DNA from 2 places in the Camelimonas sp. ID_303_24 genome. Region 1 is predicted to be linked to the other one. Evidence: predicted binding sites of a transcription regulator. Region 1 holds the regulator's gene; the other holds the start of a gene.

The links. The regulator PhoB, encoded in region 1, activates phosphate uptake and scavenging genes when phosphate is short. The targets are predictions, from matches to a motif close to TGTCATNNANCTGTCAT.
Region 2: the regulator PhoB is predicted to act here: its motif matches at 1,439-1,455, upstream of ACERNI_RS00510 (UDP-2,3-diacylglucosamine diphosphatase).

The regions. Positions count from the first base shown of each region.
Region 1 is NZ_JBLLJM010000011.1:62,388-65,795, forward strand. Features, by position in the region: gene phoU (phosphate signaling complex protein PhoU) at 116-826, shown strand; gene phoB (phosphate regulon transcriptional regulator PhoB) at 1,040-1,738, shown strand; gene ACERNI_RS11560 (GcrA family cell cycle regulator) at 2,027-2,590, opposite strand; gene ACERNI_RS11565 (acetylornithine transaminase) at 3,249-3,408, shown strand, end outside.
Region 2 is NZ_JBLLJM010000001.1:109,237-112,644, forward strand. Features, by position in the region: gene ACERNI_RS00500 (VOC family protein) at 1-415, opposite strand, end outside; gene ACERNI_RS00505 (SDR family oxidoreductase) at 589-1,365, opposite strand; gene ACERNI_RS00510 (UDP-2,3-diacylglucosamine diphosphatase) at 1,682-2,524, shown strand; gene ACERNI_RS00515 (glycosyltransferase family 4 protein) at 2,642-3,408, shown strand, end outside.

The DNA.
Region 1 (3,408 bases):
TGACGGGCCTGAGGAACAGCAACATGACCCGGAGGCGAGGGCGAGGCCGCCCCCTCCGCCAGAACAGCACGGACATCGCCGGCAACCGCCGGTTGATGGTCCAGGGAGACAGAGCATGGCCGAACATATCGTTTCCGCCTATGACGCCGAACTCGCCGCCCTGCGCAACCGCGTGGTCGAAATGGGCGGCATCGCCGAGAAGATGCTGGATGACGCGACCCGCGCGCTGGTGCGCCGCGACGCCGAACTGGCCCAGTCGGTCATCAACACTGACGCCCGCCTCGACAGCCTGCAGCGCGAGATCGAGGAAAACGCCATTCTCACCATCGCCAAACGCCAGCCGATGGCGGTGGACCTGCGCGAGATCATCTCGGCGATCCGCGTCGCCGGCGACGTCGAGCGCATTGGCGATCTGGCCAAGAACATCGCCAAGCGCGCCGTGGCCATCAGCGGCCAGATGCAGCCGACCCGCATTGTCGTCGGCGTCGAGCACATGAGCGACCTGGTCCAGGAACAGCTCAAGGACGTGCTTGACGGCTTCACCCAGCAGAACGTCAACGTCGCCATCGACGTCTGGAAGCGCGATGGCGAAATCGATGCGCTGTACACATCGCTATTCCGTGAGTTGCTGACCTATATGATGGAAGATCCGCGCAATATCGGCTTCTGCACCCACATGCTGTTCTGCGCCAAGAATATCGAACGCATCGGCGATCACACCACCAATATCGCCGAGACGATCTATTACCTGGTCACCGGCAATCCGCTGGTCAGCGAGCGGCCGAAAAATGATGACACCAGCTTCGCCCGCGTGGGCGAGGGCTGAGACGGGGCTTTCGGGCCAGGACCGCCGCCAGGCAAAAGAGGGCGCCGCTCTCCCTGATGCACTGCATCGGGCTGGGGGCAGGGCATGGACGGGCGCCTGGCGGAGCTGTGACTGGCTCCGGGCAGGCGCGACATGCCGCAGAGGCTGGCGGGATCGCGCCGCTGGCCGGAGAACCGCCGGGGCGTGAGAAGTCCGCCGGGCGTGGAGTGGAATATGGCGACGCGCATTCTGATTGTTGAGGATGAGGAATCCCTCTCCCTGCTGCTGCGTTACAACCTTGAAGCTGAGGGTTATATTGTGGATGCCGTGGCGCGCGGCGACGAGGCCGAGGTGCGCCTGCTGGAGGCGCCGCCGGATCTGGCGTTGCTGGACTGGATGCTGCCAGGCCTTTCCGGCATCGAGCTGTGCCGCCGCCTGCGCCAGCGCGAGGAGACGGCGCGCCTGCCGGTCATCATGCTGACGGCGCGGGGCGAGGAGGCGGAGCGCATCCGCGGCCTTGCCACTGGCGCCGATGACTATGTGGTCAAGCCATTCTCGGTGCCGGAGCTGCTGGCCCGCGTTCGCGCCCTGCTGCGCCGCGCCAAGCCGGGCCACGTGGCGGCGCTGCTGACCGCCGGAGATATCGAGCTGGACCGTGAAACCCGTCGCGTCCGCCGCTCGGATCGCGAGCTGCATCTGGGCCCCACCGAATTTCGCCTGCTGGAATTCCTGATGCAGAGCCCAGGCCGGGTGTTCACCCGCGAACAGTTGCTCGACAGCGTCTGGGGCCGGGACGTCTATATCGACGAGCGCACGGTGGACGTGCATGTGGGCCGCCTGCGCAAGGCCATCAACCGGCCGCGCCAGCCCGATCCGATCCGCACGGTTCGCGGGGCGGGCTATTCGTTCGATGAAACCTTCGCCCGCTCCTGAGCGGGGGTGTTGTTGGGGGGGCCGGTTTTCAGCGGGGCGGTCGCCGTCCTGCGTCAGGACAATGCGCCAGATCAGGGCCGTAAGGCAGATCGCCCCCGGCGTGGTCTGGTTGCACAGGCTGGATGCCCGTCATTGCAAAACCCGCCGCGCCGGCGGGTTTTTTGTGCGCGCCTGAAGTCTTGCCGCGCGAAGGCGGTGCGCGCCGGCAAACCAAAAAGCACCAAAAAGCAAATGCCCGCGACGGGCGCGGGCATTGGATCGGCGCGATGGCTGGCGGCCGCCGCCGGCTCAGTTGCTGCGGCGGTCGCGGCGACGCTCCGGCGGCTGGTAAGCGATGCGGCTGTGGAAGGTGCAATAGGGAATGCCCGGCGTCGTCCGGTTGCCGCAGAAGCAGAAATCCGCCGTGGTCGGATCGCCCATGGGCCAGCGGCACATGTTCTCGCGCAGTTCCATGATGGTGACGCGCTGGGATTCCGGCGCGGCGATGGCCGGAGAGGACGACACGGCGGCGACGGCCGCAGGCGCCGGCGTTTCCATCGGGCGCTCAGGCGCAGCGGCGACGGCGGCCAGCGCCGTGTTGCCCTGCACCAGCGGAATGCTGGCGGTGGCCCGCGCGGTTGTCGTCGCGACGCGCGGTGCGGCGACGGAAACGGTCTTGCGCGGCTTCTGCGCGCTCCCCGATGGTGATTTTGCCCGGCCGGACAGGCCAAGGCGATGAACCTTGCCGATCACCGCGTTACGCGTCACGCCGCCCATGGCGGTGGCGATCTGGCTGGCGCTGAGCCCTTCCGACCAGAGCTTCTTCAGCAGTTCGACGCGTTCGTCGCTCCAGCCGCTTCCAGCCTCGCTCATCCGTCCCTCCGCACCAAATTCGGTCATGCAGAAAATCTGCGTAAACGCGCTGAACTGGTTCAGCTACGCAAAACATCAATTCGCCAAGGTAACGGCGCCACGATATGTCGTGGGATATGTCCAGGACCATACAAGATGGCGGGACAGGGCTTCAACCGCAGCAGTCCGCTCCCCACCGTTTTCCCCAGGAACATGATGAAAACGAGTCCGTGATCATCTTTTTTCAACGATTTTACGGACGTGGGAGGCTGGACGGGCGGTTGCCGCTGGATAACACATATGGCGGCAAAGGCACGCCGTCATTGTCGCGTGACTGTTGCACGCCGGCGTCATGATCCGCCGCCTGGCTGCTCCGCGCCACTGGCCGGAACCGGCAGGAACTTCGCCTTGGCCTGGTCCCGACCTGGTCTGGATCTGGCCCGAAACCGGGAGCCTGTCTGGCGTCGCGGTGTAAATGCATCCCGTAATTGACAGAATTGTCGCCCGGCATAAAATACAGCCGGTGCCGCCCTTCGTGAGGGCGGCACTTTGATTTTCATGAACGATTGGGCTCTGGGCGCTGGCGCCCCGATCCCGCGTTCGCAGGCGCGACGCAGCCTGACGGCGAATACGGCAAAGTTGATGTCGGGGCCGGCGTCGCCATCAGGGAGTGCGGTCAGTGACGTCGCCGCTGTTGCCAACTTTTGCGCGTGTGGATCTTCAGTTCGAGCAGGGCCAGGGCGTCTGGCTGACGACGCGCGATGGCGAGCGATATCTCGACTTCGGCTCCGGCATCGCCGTGAATTCGCTCGGCCACGCCCATCCGCATCTGGTGGAGG
Region 2 (3,408 bases), on a different contig from region 1:
CCTCGAAGGCGCGCCGGGCTTCATCGCCGCCCGCCGCCAGCGCCCCGGTCAGCGCGCGCGGCGTGATCTGCCAAGACACGCCCCATCTGTCCCGACACCAGCCACAGGCGCTTTCCTCCCCGCCATTGCCGACAATGGCGTTCCAGTAGCGGTCGGTTTCCGCCTGATCGTCAGTGGCGATCTGGAAGGAGAAGGCTTCGCTCTGTTTGAATGCCGGGCCGCCGTTCAGGCCGATGCAGGGAATGCCGGCGACCGTGAATTCCACGGTCAGCACGTCGCCCTTCTTGCCGGATGGAAAATCAGCGGGCGCGCGATGCACGGCGGTGACGGCGCTATCGGGAAAGGTCGCGGCGTAGAACCGGGCCGCCGCCTCGGCGTCTTTGTCATACCAGAGACAGATGGTGTTCTTGTTCATGGCGTGTCCTTTCGCGGAGCAGGGCGGCCCTGGCGCAAGGCCCCGGCGAGCGGCGCCGGCTCAGGGCAGGGACGGGCGGAAGGGGCTCAGGCGCCGAACGCGTCCCGGCCCCCTCCCTGGTTCCCATGTTGCCAGAAAACCGGTGGGGCCATAACCGCGCCCGGCTCACGCCCTCAGAACGCCGCCCGGAAGGCGCCGCCGTCGATCAGAAAATTCTGGCCAGTGATATAGCCGGCGTGGGCGCTGCACAAAAAGGCGCACAGCTTGCCGAACTCGTCCGGATCGCCAAAGCGGCCGACGGGAATGGCCGTTGCCCGCTCGCGCGCCACAACGTCGGCGTCGCGCCCGGCGGCTTCGGCCGCGCCGCGCATGATGCCGGTGAGCCGGTCGGTGGCGAAGGCGCCGGGCAGGATGTGGTTGACCGTTACGCCGTGCGGCGCCAGTTGCCGGGCCACGCCAGCCAGGAAGGCGGTCAGGCCGGCGCGCGCGCCGGACGACAGGTCCAGCCCCTCGATCGGCGTCAGCACCGATGCCGAGGTAATGTTGACGATGCGCCCGAAGCCGCGCTCCGCCATGCCAGGCGCCAGCGCCTGCACCAGTTCGATGGGCGCCACCATGTTTTGGGTGACGCCGCGCAGGATCCTGTCCCGGTCCAGCGCCGTATAGTTGGCGGGCGGCGGCCCGGCGTTGTTGTTGACCAGAATGTCGGCGTCAGGGCAGGCGGCCACCAGGCGCTGCTGGCCTTCCGCCGTCGCCACATCGGCCGCGATCGCCGTCACCGCGCCGCCTGCGCCGCGAATCGCCTCCGCCGTTGCGGCCAGCGTGTCCGCGTCGCGGCCGTTGATGACAATTTGGCAGCCCGCCGCCGCCAGCGCCTCGGCGCAGGCGCGCCCCAGCCCCTTGCTGGAGGCGCAAACAATGGCCTTGCGGCCGGCAATGCCCAGATCCATGGCGTTCTCCCGGTCTCGTCCGTGCGTTGGTCGCGATCAGACGCCCGGGCCGGCCGCCGGTCAATGGCCGTTCTGTCATCAGAGTGACAACAGCCCCTGTCACAGATGACGGCAGGGCGCCGCTTGCGGCTTGCCAGACGCCGGAGCGCACTCTGGAGCCGCATCCGCCGGCGCGGGGCGCCCCAGCGCTCTCATCGGGACGGCCCGCCCGTCTCCCTGCACAGGCCAGAGGGCGATTGATCCCATCCGCGACGCCCATCTTCGATCTGGCGGATGCGGAAAGCGCCCGGGGGCGACAGGAGGCAGAGCATTGACCATGGACCAGACAGCAGGGCCCGATGACGCCGTTATCCGGGTGCGGGCCATGTTCATTTCAGACGCCCATCTGGGTACGCGCGGCTGCCAGGCCGCCATGCTGCTGGACTATCTGCGCCACTACGACGCCGACGTGATCTATCTGGTCGGCGACATGATTGACGGCTGGCGCCTGCGCTCCGGCTGGTACTGGCCGCAATTGCATAATGACGTGGTGCAAAAGCTGCTGCGCAAGGTGCGCAAGGGCGCGCGGCTGATCTATGTGCCTGGCAACCACGATGAGTTTCTGCGCGACTATGTGGGAAGCAACTTCGGCGACATCGAAATCTGCGATCGCGCGGTGCACGAATCCGCCGATGGAACCCGCATGCTGGTGATCCATGGCGACCAGTTCGATATCGTCATGCGCCACGCCCGCTGGCTCGCCTTTTTGGGCGACGGCGCCTATTCGACGGCGCTTATCGCCAACACCTGGCTCAATATGGCTCGCCGCAAGCTCGGCCTGACCTACTGGTCGCTGTCGGCCTGGGCCAAGCTGAAGGTCAAGGACGCGGTCAATTTCATCGGCAGCTTCGAGGAGTTGCTGGCCAGCGAGGCGCGTCGCCACGAGGTGGACGGCGTCATCTGCGGCCACATCCACCACGCCGCCATGCACGACCGTTTCGGCGTCCGCTACATGAATACCGGCGACTGGGTGGAAAGCTGCACCGCCCTGGTGGAGCACTATGACGGCCGCTACGAACTGCTGCGCTGGGCCGACGTGGTGCGCGAGCGCGAAGCCCGCGCCGCCGCGTCGCTGGCTGCTGTCGCCGTGAGCAGCGACGCCGCGCGCAAGGCGGCGTAACGGCGGCTGGCGCCTGGCGGTCGATCATGCGCGCGCCGCTCGTTCCCTGTTTCGTCCGCGGCGCCAGGGCTCGCCGCGTCCGGCGATATCCATCTTCTGTTTCTCTGGCAGGAATTCATGCGCATTGTCATCGCCAGCGACGCCTGGCGCCCCCAGGTCAACGGCGTCGTCCGCTCCCTGGAGAACATGGCGGCCCATGCCGCGGATTTCGGCGCCAGGGTGGATTTCATCACGCCCGACCAGTTCCGCAGCTTGCCGATGCCGGGCTATCCGGAAATTCGTCTCGCCCTGACAACCGGGCGCGCCATGGCGCGCCGGCTGGCGGCATTGCAGCCGGACTATGTGCATATCGCCACGGAAGGACCGCTAGGCCGCGCCGTTCGCGCCGCCTGCCTGGCGACGGGCCGGCCGTTCACCACCAGCTACCACACGCGTTTTCCTGAATATATCGCCGCCCGCATGCCGGCGCCCGAGGGGCTGGTCTACGGCCTGTTGCGCCGTTTTCACAACTCCGGCGCCGGGGTCATGGTCAGCACGCCCAGCCTCGCGCGCGATCTGGAGGCGCGGGGCTTCCGCAATGTCATGCGCTGGTCGCGCGGCGTCGACGGCGCGTTGTTCCGGCCGCGCCGCAAGGGACTGCCAGGCCTGACCGGGCCGCTGTTCCTCTACGTTGGCCGGGTGGCGGTGGAGAAGAACCTCGCCGCGTTCCTGTCGCTCGATCTGCCGGGAACCAAGGTGATTGTCGGCGACGGTCCGGCAAGGGCGGAACTGGCGCAGGCCTGGCCAGACGCCCGCTTCCTTGGCGTTCTGACCGGGGAGGCGCTGGCCAGGGTTTACGCCGCCTGCGACGTCTTCGTCTTTCCGAGCCGCACTGACACCTTCGG